DNA from 3 places in the Pseudoxanthomonas sp. P4_B2 genome. Region 3 is predicted to be linked to each of the others. Evidence: riboswitches for the same ligand, from Rfam matches in the RefSeq annotation. Region 3 holds a riboswitch; each other region holds the start of a gene.

Region 1 (4,661 bases), 530 kb from region 3:
ATGGGCTCAACTCGCTGAAACGCTCGTTGCCCACGAACGGCGCGATCGGGTCGATGCTGTAGTCCAGGCCTTTCAATTCCATGCACACAAGTACCTTGCGCACGTAGGGCGAGATGTAATTGCCGATGATGTGGTAGTTGGCAGGCATGTCGGCATCCACTCCTAATAACGAAAATCCCGTCCGTCATCCCAGCGAAAGCTGGGATCCATCTTGATTCTGCTCTTTGCTTGGCGTGAACAGCCAAAGCCAAAGTCAAAATGGATCCCAGCTTTCGCTGGGATGACGACGCTCCTTATTAATTCGCTTCATCGAAACACCACCGTCCGGTGTCCATTCAACAGGATCCGGTGCTCCACATGCCGGCGCACCGCGCGCGCCAGCACCTGCGACTCGGTATCGCTGCCTACCCGCACCAATTCCTTGGGCGTCATCGCATGATCCACACGCGCCACATCCTGTTCGATGATCGGGCCTTCATCGAGATCGCGGGTCACGTAGTGCGCGGTAGCACCGATGATCTTGACCCCTCGCTGGTGCGCCTGATGGTAGGGCTTGGCACCCTTGAAGCTGGGCAGAAAGCTGTGATGGATGTTGATAGCGCGTCCGGCCAGTGCATCGCACAGCTCCGGAGACAGGATCTGCATGTAGCGCGCCAGCACCACCAGATCGATATCTTCGTCCTCCACCAGACCGGCGATCCGTTGCTCCTGGGCGGTCTTCGTTGCCGCAGTCACCGGCAGGTAGTGGAAAGGAATCCCGTAGGACGCAGCTAGCGCGGCGAAATCCTCGTGATTGGAGACGATGCCCGCGATATCCACCGCCAGCTGTCGGCTATGCGCACGGAACAGCAGATCGTTGAGGCAGTGTCCCTGGCGGCTGACCAGCACCAGTAGCCGCGCACGTCGGCGCGCGTCGTGGATCTGCCAGACCATGCCAAAACTCTCGGCCAGCGAGCGAAAATTCTCCCGCAGCAGTTCCGCATCGGTCGCCTCCGGCAGATCGAAATGCACGCGCAGGAAGAAACGCCGGGTCTCTTCGTCGCCGAACTGCTGTGCGTCCTGGATATTGCAGCCGAGTTCGTACAACAGACCGGTGACGCGATAGACGATGCCGGTGCGGTCGGGGCAGGACAGAGTGAGGATGTAGTCGGGGCGCATGCATGAATACTAGCCTGTCGGCCCCTGCCGACGCAGGCTAGAGGTCGTAGGACAGCAAGTCGTATCCAGTCGCCGCGCGCACGACACGCTGGTGAACGAAGGAACCGCTGCCGCCGTTGGTCAGCACCACGATGCCGCGCCCTCGTTGCGCATCGCCGACCGCGAAGTTCTTGAAGATGTCGCCGTTGCTGCCGGAGTGGTAGAACACCGGCCCGTCGCGGGTGGCCTCCATGTTCCAGCCCAGCCCTTTCTCCGTCCATCGTCCGGGAATCTTGATCTGGGGGGTGAGCATCGCCTGCCGCGTGGTCTCGCTGATTTCCCAGCTCGCGCGCCGCCGACGCGTCATCATCAAGGTCAGGAAGGTCGCGTAGTCCTGCACCGTGGTGCGCAGACTGGCCGCCGAGTTGGCCAGGATGTCGCCCGGCCAGGTCACTAGCCCAGTCGGCGCCAGCGCCATCACCTCCGGCAAGGCGCGAGCGGCATCGTCGTATTTCCAGGAGGAAAGCGGTTTTCCCCAACGCTCGGCGACTTGCTGGGCGATGCTCCATTGCTCACGGAACATCTGCGGCGGCATGCCCGTTCCGGGCTGGTCGTGTCTGCGATGGCCGTAGACCGAGCGAGCGGCCAAGTCCGTATTCCAGGTGTAGCCGCTGTCCTTCATGCCGGCCGGGCCGAACAGATGCGTCTGCATCGAATCGTCCAGGCTTTGGCCGGTGATCGTTTCCACCGCGAGCTGCAGCCAGAATATCGCCTCGCCCGAATAATCGATGCGCGTCCCCGGCTTGACCATCGGCACCAGTTTTTCCATCGCTGGCGACTTGCGCCAGTTCGGCAGACCGGTGGAATGACGCAACACGTCGCGCGTGGTGATCAACTCGATCCAGGGATGGTCGGCTAGGTAATCCGGACGCCGGTACCGCACCAGCGGGCGATCGAGATCGATCAGGCCCTGGTCCACCAACTGCAGCACCAGATAGGCGAATACCGGTTTGCTGAGCGAGGCATCCTCGAACACCGTGCGCGCATCCACGGGCGTACGTATGAGCGCATGGGTCACGCCGAATGGACGGCTCCATGCAACTTCGCCCTCTTCGACCACGGCAATGCCGACACCGGGTACGGCGAACGCTTCCATGATCCGCGGCAGCTCGGCAAGGAAGTCATCAGAAGGAATCCACGTGCCGGATTGCGTCCTGCATGCGGCCGCAATGGCGCTGATCGGCGCCAGGGCCGCAATGCCCGACAGGGCGCCCAACGCCATGAAATGGCGGCGAGCTGGCGAGTGAGGAGGCGGGCTGACTGGCATCACCGGCATTGGATAGGTTTCCAAGCGAAGCATCAAGGTCGCTCCCCGACTCCTGGATGGCATGGCTTGACGCCTCGTTGCCGACGGCGTACTTTGCGCTTGCCAAGGTTTCCATCGCTTTATACGGATATAGCGATGGAATTAAAAGGGAAGCCGGTACGAACTCCGCAAGAGTCCAATTCCGGCGCTGCCCCGCAGCGGTATTTGGAAACGAACCTCGCCATAGCACTGGTCCTGACGGGCCGGGAAGCGGCGGGAAGTAGGCCAGCGCACTCGCATCCGTGCGCCCGTCCATGAGCCCGAAGACCTGCCTTGGCCGGAGAGCAAGAACGCTCTTCGCATGACCTGGAACTTCCGAGGGGGAGTGGCCGGAGCTTACGTCCGCGGCATCGTCCCGGACGTGTCCTCTTGCCTTTCTTCAATCGAAGTCCGGTTCGCCCGCGGGGGCGAAGGTCGTTGGCGTGGCGAGACCGGCCGCATTGCGGTGCGGATCGCCCGCGGCTCCTTCGTTCCTCATCCGAAACCGCATGAGGACACGCAACATGACAACTGTTACCAATCTGGGCTTCCCACGCATCGGCGCCAAACGCGAACTCAAGCGCGCATTAGAAGCCTGCTGGCGCGGCGAGGTCTCCACCGTCCAGCTGCAAGACACCGCGCGCGATCTCCGCCAGCGCCACTGGCAGCTGCAGAAGGAGGCCGGCGCCGACGTGGTGCCCAGCAACGACTTCTCGCTGTACGACCACGTGCTGGATACCGCGTTCCTGTTCGACGCCATCCCCGACCGCTACAGGGATCTGGCCGACCGCGATCCGCTGGCCGGCTATTTCGCGCTCGCGCGCGGCCTGCAGAAGGACGGCGTAGACCTGCACGCGCTGGAAATGACCAAATGGTTCGACACCAACTACCACTACCTCGTGCCGGAACTGCATCGCAACCAGCAGTTCCGGTTGCGCGGCGACAAGCCCGTGGCCGAATTCCTGGAAGCGAAGGCGTTGGGCTTCGACGCGCGGCCCGTATTGTTGGGACCGGTCAGTTTTCTGTTGCTGTCGAAGGCAGTGGACGGAAGCGACCGTCTGGATCTGCTCGACCGCTTGCTGCCGGTGTATGCGGAACTCCTCGGCCAGCTGAAAGACGCCGGCGCCGAGTGGGTGCAGATCGATGAGCCCTGCCTGGTGCTGGACCAGGACGCCGACGACCATGCGGCCTATCGCGCCGCCTATGCCGCACTTGAGAACGTACCGCGTCCCAAATTGCTGTTGGCCACTTACTTCGGCGCGCTCAACGATAACCTCGCCCTAGCGACCTCCTTGCCCGTCGAAGGCCTGCATGTGGACCTAGTGCGGGGCAAGGAACAGCTGGATGCGGTGTTGAAAGCCTTGCCCAAGCAACGCGTGCTTTCCCTGGGTCTGGTCGACGGCCGTAACGTCTGGCGCAGCAATCTGGACAACGCGCTGATCCTAGCCAAATACGCCAGAGGCCATGTCGGCGCGGACAATCTATGGCTCGCGCCCTCATGTTCGCTGCTGCACGTGCCTGTCGATCTGACCAGCGAGAAATCGTTGCCTGGCGATCTGCATTCGTGGCTATCGTTCGCACGCCAAAAGATCGAGGAACTCAAGACTCTCGCCGATGCGCTGCAAGGTCGACCGGAAGCGGAGGCGGCGTTGAGCGTCGCGCGCGACCGGCTGGAATCCAGGCGGCAGTCTTCCCGGGTGCACAAGCCGGAAGTGGCCGCGCGCTTGGCCGCCTTGACCGAAGCCTCCGCGCAGCGCAGCTCCGGCTATCAGGCGCGACGTTCGCTACAACAGACGGCCCTGAAGCTGCCGGCTTATCCCACCACCACTATTGGCTCGTTCCCGCAGACGCTGGAAGTGCGGGAGGCGCGTGCCAAGAACAAGTCCGGCACGCTTTCCGATGCCGATTACGACGCGTTCCTAGCCGCGGAAACCGAAAAATGCGTGCGCTTCCAGGAAGGCATCGGCATCGACGTACTGGTGCATGGCGAATTCGAACGCAACGACATGGTCGAGTATTTCGGCGAACAGCTAGAGGGTTTCGCCTTCACCAAGCTCGGCTGGGTGCAGAGCTATGGATCGCGCTGCGTGAAGCCGCCGATCATCTACGGCGACGTGACCCGCCCGCAGCCGATGACCGTGCGCTGGTCGCACTACGCGCAGTCGCTGACCGGCAAGCC
Region 2 (4,661 bases), 540 kb from region 3:
GCGCAGCCGTGTGCCATTGGCGCAGGCCTTTCGCCGCGGCAAGAACGGTCAGGTATTCGTGGTCGTAGCCAACCATTTCAAATCCAAGGGATGCACCGAAGCGACCGGCGCCGATGCGGACCAGCGCGACGGACAGAGCTGCTGGAACGCACTGCGGCTGGATTCGGCGCAACGCCTGGACGCATGGCTGAAGACCGATCCCACTGGCCAGCGCAGCGACAAGAAGCTGGTCGTCGGCGATTTCAACGCGTATGCGATGGAAGACCCGGTGCGCACCTTGCGCGAACGCGGATGGAAGGATGCCTTCACCGTGGCGAAAGTCCCGCAGCCCTACAGCTATCTCTACGGCGGCATGCTGGGCCGCCTGGACCACGCGCTGCTCAGCCCCGCCTTGGCCAAGCGTTTGCGTGGCGCCGCCGAGTGGCACAGCAACGCCGATGAACCAGAGGCCGAAGGTTACGCCGGCAGCGACATCGAAGGGCCATGGCGCAGTTCCGACCACGATCCGATGGTGTTGGGCTTCGATCTGTAACCCAATCGATGGCGCCGACGGACGCGGCGTTATCATTGAAGGCATGACCGATATCGAATTCCCCGCGGCTTCTTCCACGCTGATGCTCGCCGGGCCGGCGGGCGCGCTGGAAGCGGCCGTCGACCGGCCTGAAGGCGACATCGTCGCCTTGCCGCTGACGGTCGTGCTCTGCCATCCGCTCTCCACCGAAGGCGGCAGCATCAGCAACAAGGTGGTCACCATGACCGCGCGCAGCCTGCGCGAGCTGGGCGCCAACACGGTGCGCTTCAATTTCCGCGGCGTTGGTCAGTCGGCCGGTAGTTTCGACCACGGCAACGGCGAATTGCAGGACCTGCTTGCGGTGGTGGAATGGGTGCGCGAACAACGCCCGGACGACGATTTGTGGCTGGCCGGCTTCAGCTTCGGTGCTTATGTGTCCTTGCGCGCCAACGACACGGTGTTGCCCGATGCGCTGATCTCCATCGCTCCGCCGGCCGGACGCTGGGACTTCGACAAGATCGTGACGCCGGTCTGCCCCTGGCTGGTCATTCAGGGCGAGAACGACGAGATCGTCGATCCGCAGGCCGTCTACGACTGGATCGATACGCTGAAGCGCAAGCCCGATCTGGTGCGCATGCCGGACACCAGCCACTTCTTCCATCGCAAGCTGATCGATCTGCGCGGTGCCCTGCAGCACGGCGTGAAGCACTGGCTGCCGGTTGCGTGAGTGCTGTCGAAGCAGCGCGCGGCGCGCCGACGCCTTCGCAAACCTACGCTCAGGGAGCGGCGCGCGGCGATTGGCAGGACGATCCCGCGCAACACGCCGCGCTACGCGAACTCGACCGCATCCAAGACCAACTGCTGGAGGCCACGGACGCAGGCTGGCGCGGGAAACTCTCGTTCTGGAAAAAGCCCGAGCCGGTGCGCGGCCTCTACCTGTGGGGCGGCGTAGGTCGCGGCAAGACTTTTCTGGTGGATCTGTTCTACGACGGCCTGCCGATCCAACAGAAATACCGCACCCACTTCCATCGCTTCATGCGTGGCGTACACGAACGCCTGCGCGAACACGCCGGCCAGAGCGATCCGCTGGCCAAGATCGTGGAGGAATGGCGCGACGAACTGCGCGTGCTGGTGCTGGACGAGTTCTTCGTCACCGACATCGGTGATGCGATGTTGCTCGGCCGTCTGCTGGAACGCATGTTCGCCGAGGGGGTGACCCTGGTGACCACTTCCAATACCGCGCCGGAGAACCTGTACAAGGACGGTCTGCAGCGCGAAAGCTTCCTGCCCGCCATCGCCCTGTTGCAGAAATACTGCATGGCGCTGCACGCCGAAGGCGAGGAAGACTACCGCTTGCGTGCGTTGACCCGTTCGCCCGTATACCGCACGCCGCTGGATGCGCAATCGGATGCATGGCTGGGCGAACGCTGGCACGAACTGAGTGGCCTGGCGGAGAAGCGCGGCAACATCGAAATCGAATCGCGCAAGATCCCGGTGCGCGGTCGCGGCAAGAGCATCGTCTGGTTCGACTTCGCCGCATTGTGTGAAGGCCCGCGCGGCACCAGCGACTACATCGAGGTCGCGCGCGAATTCAACACCGTGCTGCTGGGCGGCATTCCCGCCTTCGACCGCAGCAACGAAGACGCCGCGCGCCGCTTCCTCAACCTGATCGACGAGCTGTACGACCGTCACGTCAACCTGGTGTGCACCGCCGCGACCTTGCCGACCGCGCTGTACTCGGGAGCGCGTTTGCAGGGGGCGTTCGAACGCACCGCCTCGCGGCTGATCGAGATGCAGAGCGCGGAGTACCTGGCGACGCAGCACAAGGCCTGAGCCGCCCAGCATCGATGCGAGTGCATCGATCACATGTTCCACGCGCCGTTGCTTGCAGCCTGCTGGCGTGAAACCTGAAAAACGCGCTCGCTGGACCTCGTTATTGCGCGTCTTCGGCATAAAGTTATTCCACATATAGCGTTGACGCATCATTGAAACCACACTATGTTGTGGTTGTCGGTTCCGACGGCTCATGTCATCGGATGAAAAGGGAAGCCGGTGCGGCTCTTGCGAGAGCCCATCCCGGCACTGCCCCGCAGCGGTAGGTGGAAACGAACTCGTCAAATGCACTGGGATGCTGTCCCGGGAAGCGACGGGCTAGGAGGAAGGCCAGGCCTTCCACGTCCACGAGTCCGAAGACCTGCCGACAGCCGCGCGAAGCACACCGCGCGGTGCCGGCCATGAAATCTCCGGGGGGAGAAGGCTGGTGACGCCACGCATCGCGATTCGTCGCGAGGCCTGCGACACCGCGCTCCCATCCTGCGATGCACAAGGCCCGCGTTGCCTGCGAGGGACAGGCCGCTGCGTGCATCATGATGGGAGATACACCCGTGACACAGAACGAACAGGCGCTCGCCGAAGCGGCCGACAACACTTCCTTTTTGCTGACTCCACCGCCCACCGCCACCGCGATGAGCGTGACCAAGCGCAACGGCGGCCAGGAGCCGGTGGACCTCAACAAGATCGTACGCGCGGTGCAGCGCAACTGCGAAGGCCTGCACGCGATCGATCCGATGCGCGTGGCTACGCGCACCATTTCCGGCTTGTACAACGGCGCGACCACGCGCGAGTTGGATGAGCTTTCCATCCGCACCGCCGCGTTGCTCACCGCGGAGGAGCCCGAGTACGGTCGTCTCGGCGCGCGGCTGTTGGCCAACTACATCGCCAAGGAAGTCACCGGCCAGGAAATCCATGCGTTCTCGCAGTCCATCCTGCGCGGCCACGAAGTCGGCCTGATCAACGACCGCCTGCTCGGATTCGTGCAGACCAACGCACGCAAGTTGAACGACGCGCTGGATGCATCGCTGGACCTGCGTTTCGATTACTTCGGCTTGCGCACGTTGTACGACCGCTACCTACTGCGCCACCCGCACACGCGCAAGGTGATCGAGACGCCGCAGCAGTTCTTCCTGCGCATCGCTTGCGCGTTGAGCGAAGACGTGCCCGAAGCGCTGGCGCTGTACCGCCGGATGGGCAACCTGGACTACCTGCCGAGCTCGCCGACGCTGTTCAACGCCGGCACCACCCACGAGCAGCTGTCCAGCTGCTTCTTGCTGGACTCGCCGCTGGATTCGCTGGAATCCATCTACCAGAAGTACGGCGACATCGCTCAGCTCTCCAAGTTCAGCGGCGGCATCGGCGTCAGCTTCACCCGCGTGCGTTCGCGCGGTTCGCTGATCAAGTCCACCAACGGCCATTCCAACGGCATCGTGCCGTGGTTGAAGACCCTGGACTCCTCGGTCGCGGCGGTCAACCAGGGCGGCAAGCGCAAGGGCGCGGCTTGTGTCTATCTGGAGCCGTGGCATGCGGACGTGGAGGAATTCCTGGAACTGCGCGACAACACCGGCGACGAGGCGCGGCGCACGCATAATCTAAATCTTGCCAACTGGATCCCCGACCTTTTCATGAAACGCGTGGAAGCCGACGCCGAGTGGTCGCTGTTCGACCCGCGCGTGGTGCCGGAATTCACCGACTTGTTCGGTGCCGATTTCGAGCGCGCCTACGAACAGGCCGAGCTGCAGGGCAAGGCGATGAAGTCGATCAAGGCGCGCGAACTGTACGGCCGGATGATGCGCACCCTGGCCCAGACCGGCAACGGCTGGATGACCTTCAAGGACAAGTGCAATCGCGCCAGCAACCAGACCGCCAAGACCGGCAACGTCATTCATCTGTCCAACCTGTGTACTGAAATCCTGGAAGTCACTTCCGCCGAAGAAACGGCGGTGTGCAATCTGGGTTCGATCAACCTCAGCCATCACTTGGACGAGGACGCACTCTTCGATTTCGACAAACTGGCCGAGACCGTGCGCCTGGCCGTACGCCAGCTGGACCGCGTGATCGACCTGAACTTCTATCCCATCGAAACCGCGCGCCGCGGCAACCTGCGCTGGCGCCCGGTCGGGCTGGGTGTGATGGGCCTGCAGGATGTGTTCTTCAAACTGCGCCTGCCGTTCGACAGCGAAGAAGCACGCAAACTGTCGGCGAAGATCGCAGAGACGATCTACTACCACGCACTGGAGACTTCGGTGGAGCTTGCCGAAGAACGCGGTCGCCATCCTTCGTTCACGGACACGCGCGCGGCGGCCGGCGAGTTCCA
Region 3 (4,661 bases):
CGTGTGGCCGAAGGGCCTGCAGATCGCCAAGGAAAACGCCGAGCGCTTCGCCGCTGCTGGCCAGGAAGTGATCGGCCTGACCTTGAAGACCAATGAAGCCCTCGGCCAGCTGGCCAAGAGCCAGTTCGAAGCCGCCAGCGAAACCGCCCAGGCGACCGTGGCCAAGGCGACCAAGGCCGCCAAGGGTAAGTAAGTAGTTCGCCAAGCAGTTCGAAACACCTCGTCGTTTTATTGCGCGGCCCCCCTCCCTCCGCGCAACCGACCCGGCAGCCCCCACGCTGCCGGGTTTTTTATTGCCCTGGTTTCAGCAATCGCGAGAGCGCTCGGGCATCCGGCGAAGGGCTGTAGGGAAGCCGCCCCCAACACGGCGAGTGCAGGCGTAGTTTGAGCATTTCGAAATTCTCGTCCTGCCGCGCCATCTCGGGATCCACGTGGTTGGCGATCCAGCCCACCAACTCGCAACCGTCGTCCGCGATCGCACGCGCCGTCAGTCGCGCATGATTGAGACAGCCAAGGCGCATGCCCACCACCATCACCACCGGCAGGCGTAAGCTGCGCGCCACGTCGACCTGATCCAGCGTGGCAGACAACGGCGCCGACCAACCTCCGACACCCTCCACCACCACTGCATCGGCCAGGGCTTGCAAGCGTTCGAATGCGGAAACGATCTTCCCCAATTCGATTTCCACCCCGGCCTCGCGCGCGGCGATTTCCGGCGCCAGCGGCGAAGGCAACGCATAGGGATTGAGGTCGGCGTAGTCCGGGCGCGGATCGCTGGCTTCCAGCAACGCCAATGCATCCTCGTTGTGCCAGCCGGTATCTGTCCACACGCAACCGCTGGCCACCGGCTTCATGCCGACCGCACGCAGCCCGCTCGATCGCAAGGTGTGCAGCAACGCGGTAGACGCGATGGTCTTGCCTATGCCGGTGTCGGTTCCGGTGACGTAGAAATGCTTCATCTGGGAAATCGTGGCCGTTGCTCGCGTCGAATCCCGTTTACTTTTGCATGATTTAGGTTACGCATGTGCGCCTAATCACCAGGCGTAGCCACACCATGGCTGCACGGAACGCCGTCATCATGAAAGGGATAGAATCCGGCCATGTCCTTCGCCACCCAGACCCTGTCCGGCAGTAAGCCGGAACAGTATGCGCAGCTCGTCGCTCAGGCGCGCGCATTGATCCAGGGCGAGCCCGACCGCGTGGCCAACGCCGCGAACCTGGCCGCTCTCGTCTACCACGCCCTGCCCGATCTCAATTGGGTCGGCTTCTATTTCTACGACGGCGCCGAGCTGGTGGTGGGGCCCTTCCAGGGCTTGCCCGCCTGCGTCCGCATCGCGCTGGACAAAGGGGTCTGCGGCGCCGCCGCGCGTACCCGCCAGACCCAGCGCGTCGCCGATGTGGAAGCTTTCCCCGGCCATATCGCCTGCGATGCGGCCTCGCGCTCCGAATTGGTGGTGCCGCTGGTGCACGACGGCAAACTGGTCGGCGTGTTCGACCTGGACAGCCCGCGCGTCAATCGCTTCGACGAGGAAGACCAACAGGGCCTGGAAGCCATTGCCCAAGCCTTCCTGGACGCCCTGAAATGACCGCCGCGCCGCCGATCAAGATGCGCAACATCGGCCCCAAATCCGCCGCCTGGTTGCGCCAGGTGGGCTTGCGGACCCAGGAAGACATCGCCGCCGCTGGTCCGGTCGATGCCTTTATGCGGGTCAAGCGCGCCGGTTTCCGCCCCAGCCTCAACCTGCTGTATGCGCTGGAAGGCGCACTGGCCGACTGCCATTGGCAGGAAGTGCCTGAAGCGCGCCGGCAGATACTGGTGGCCGAATACGAAGCGGCCGCCGCGCTGCTTCCCGCACCGCGCGGGCGTCCTGCCGCTTCGCCGGTCACCACTACGCACCACGAGCAACAGGATCACGAACAGCAGGATCACCAGGCGTCGCCAGCGTTCGATCTGTTCGATTCGCACAGCGACGACGGCGCCGAACGCGAAGACTGAATCGGTCGCACCAGACGCGCCGCTATGCCCGCCCGTCCCGCATCGCGTACACTTCGCGCGCTTCAAGGTGACCCTGCGGCACGCGCCAACGGGTTGAAACGGGAAGCCGGTGAGTCATTCCGACCCAGGTCGCGAACGACAAGTCCGGCGCTGCCCCCGCAACGGTAAGCGAGCCAGCCAGAGCATCAGCCACTGCACGCGAGTGCGGGAAGGCGCCGCGGCCGAAGCCGCACTCGCACGAGTGCCTCTTCAACTCGCAAGCCCGGAGACCGGCCCTGGAGTTCACTGGTTGCGATGCGGCGGGCATTGCGGCGGCGGTCCGTGCTGCGGGCCTTCGCGCGCGCCTTAACTGGCAAATCCCTCCGCTTGCGACTCCATCAGACCATTCCGCGTACGGGTCGTGCGCGGTGGAGAAGTTCGCCATGCAGCACCGTCTTTCCGTTTTCCCCTCGCTCCACGCCCTCGCTTTCGCCATCGCGCTAGCCCTTCCCTCGATAGCCCATGCGGAGATCGCCGCCGACGCCACCGACCTCGACGAAATCGTGGTCACCGGCACCCGCACCGATGTGGCCATCGAAGACAGCCTGGTGCCTGCGCAAGTGATCGATCGCGAAGAGATCGAACGCACCCAAGCGCGCTCGTTGCCGGAACTGCTGAAAGGCCGCGCGGGCCTGAACATCACCAACCAGGGCGGGGCGGGCAAGCTGACCTCGATCTTCCTGCGCGGCGCCGAATCCGACCATGTGCTGGTGCTGGTCGATGGCATCCGCATCGGTTCGGCGACCGCCGGTCTGGCGTCTTTCCAGGACCTGCCCGTCGACCAGATCGAACGCATCGAAATCATCCGCGGCCCGCGCTCCAGCCTGTACGGCTCGGAAGCCATCGGCGGCGTGATCCAGATCTTCACCCGCAAGGGCGGCATGGGTTTCGAACCGCATTTCCGCCTCGGCGCGGGCAGCCACAATCTGCGCGAGGCCAGCGCCGGTTTCAGCAATCGCGGCGAGCGCGGCTGGATCAGCGCCGAAGGCGCGTACCAAGAAACCGACGGCATCAATGCCTGCCGTGGCGCGGGCTTTCCCGTCTTCCAGGGTTGCTTCACCGACGAACCCGACAAGGATGGCTACCGCAATGTCTCCGTGTCGCTGCGCGGCGGCATCGAGTTCACCGATGAGGTGACCGTCGAGGGCCACTTCCTGAACGCCGATGCCGACAACGAATACGACGGCAGCGTCTTCGGCGGCAACGAAACCGAAACCACGCAGCGCGTGCTCGGCAGCAAGCTGACCTGGACGCCGGGCGAGCGCTTCAAACTCACCGCGCAGGCAGGACGCACCGCGGACAAGTCCGATGCCTACTTCCGTGACGCGGGCATCCGCAGCTATGTCAACACATTCGACACGCAGCGCGACACGGCCTCGCTGCAGGCGGATTTCGCGTTCGCCGACGGACAGCTGTTGACTGCCGGCGGCGACTGGCAACGGGACGAAGTGACCAGCACCACCGAGTTCCTGGTGACCGAACGCGACAACACCGGCGTATTCGTCGAATACCAAGGCCGCTTCGGCGCTCACCAGCTGCAAGCCAGCGTGCGCAACGACGACAACGAACAGTTCGGCAACCACACCACCGGCAGCGTCGGCTGGGGCATGTCGCTGAGCAACGACTTCAGGCTCAACGCCAGCTACGGCACCGGCTTCAAGGCGCCTACTTTCAACGACCTTTACTTCCCGTTCGGCGGTAACCCGGATCTGGAGCCGGAAGAGTCGAAGAGCTTCAACGTTGGTATCGGGCAATACGCCGAGAACTGGAACTGGACGTTCAACCTGTTCCAGACGCGCATCGATGCGCTGACCGGCTACGACAGCTTCTTCAACCTGGTGCAGATCGATGAGGCGCGCATCCGTGGCGCGGAACTGACCTTCGCCACCACGTTCGCCGGCTGGGACCTGTCGACGCAGCTCAGCTATGCCGATCCGCGTGCGCGTGCACACCTGACCGCCGAAGGCACCGACAACCCCAACTACGACAACCTGCTGCCGCGCCGTGCTCCGCGTACCGGCCGTATCGACCTGGACCGCAGCTTCGGCGCTTTCCGTTTCGGCACCACGCTCAATGGGGCCAGCGCACGCTACGACGACGCGGCCAACACTGTGCGTGTGGCCGGATACGGGACCGTCGATCTGCGGTTGGAATACGCGGTGAATGCGGATTGGACGCTGCAGGCGCGTGCGACCAACGTGTTCGACCGGGACTACGAGACCATCGCCTGGTACAACCAACCCGGCCGCGAATACGGGCTGAGCCTGCGCTACCGGCCGGCGCGCTGAGCTAAGACTGAGCGTTTGCAGCGTCTGGCTGGTAAGAGCAAAAGCAAATCCCCCTCAATCCGTCTTTTTCAAAGGGGGAGGAAAAGCGTCGTGAGGAGGGACAAAAAAACGGCCTCGGACTCGCCACGCGCCATGAACAGCTCCCTCCTTTGAAAAAGGAGGGTTGGGGAGGATTTGCTCTTATCGCGCCGTTTGGACACGCGGCAAAGCACGTGCCTCCATTCTCGGCACAGCGAAGTCCTACTTCAGCAATTCGCGCATGTCATCGATGACTCTGACACCTGGCACCGAATGCGGATCGAAGCCGCGCAAGTACCCGTAGGTTACCAGCGCCATCG

What was found. Region 3 has a riboswitch for cobalamin ahead of btuB (TonB-dependent vitamin B12 receptor). Riboswitches for the same ligand answer to the same signal wherever they lie in the genome.
Region 1: linked by a shared signal. The riboswitch ahead of metE (5-methyltetrahydropteroyltriglutamate--homocysteine S-methyltransferase) and the one ahead of btuB (TonB-dependent vitamin B12 receptor) in region 3 are both predicted to bind cobalamin.
Region 2: linked by a shared signal. The riboswitch ahead of AC1DTQ_RS06270 (ribonucleoside-diphosphate reductase subunit alpha) and the one ahead of btuB (TonB-dependent vitamin B12 receptor) in region 3 are both predicted to bind cobalamin.

What each region holds. Positions count from the first base shown of each region.
Region 1 covers NZ_JBFUHQ010000002.1:398,224-402,884, reverse strand. The annotation lists gene AC1DTQ_RS06300 (glutathione S-transferase family protein) at 1-148, opposite strand, end outside; gene purU (formyltetrahydrofolate deformylase) at 307-1,158, opposite strand; gene AC1DTQ_RS06290 (serine hydrolase domain-containing protein) at 1,196-2,497, opposite strand; cobalamin riboswitch at 2,553-2,793, shown strand; gene metE (5-methyltetrahydropteroyltriglutamate--homocysteine S-methyltransferase) at 3,007-4,661, shown strand, end outside.
Region 2 covers NZ_JBFUHQ010000002.1:390,920-395,580, forward strand. The annotation lists gene AC1DTQ_RS06255 (ExeM/NucH family extracellular endonuclease) at 1-532, shown strand, start outside; gene AC1DTQ_RS06260 (alpha/beta hydrolase) at 576-1,238, shown strand; gene zapE (cell division protein ZapE) at 1,235-2,344, shown strand; cobalamin riboswitch at 2,506-2,727, shown strand; gene AC1DTQ_RS06270 (ribonucleoside-diphosphate reductase subunit alpha) at 2,881-4,661, shown strand, end outside.
Region 3 covers NZ_JBFUHQ010000002.1:932,997-937,657, reverse strand. The annotation lists gene AC1DTQ_RS08685 (phasin family protein) at 1-193, shown strand, start outside; gene bioD (dethiobiotin synthase) at 291-959, opposite strand; gene AC1DTQ_RS08675 (GAF domain-containing protein) at 1,101-1,586, shown strand; gene AC1DTQ_RS08670 (TfoX/Sxy family protein) at 1,583-1,996, shown strand; cobalamin riboswitch at 2,045-2,288, shown strand; gene btuB (TonB-dependent vitamin B12 receptor) at 2,419-4,323, shown strand; gene gph (phosphoglycolate phosphatase) at 4,564-4,661, opposite strand, start outside.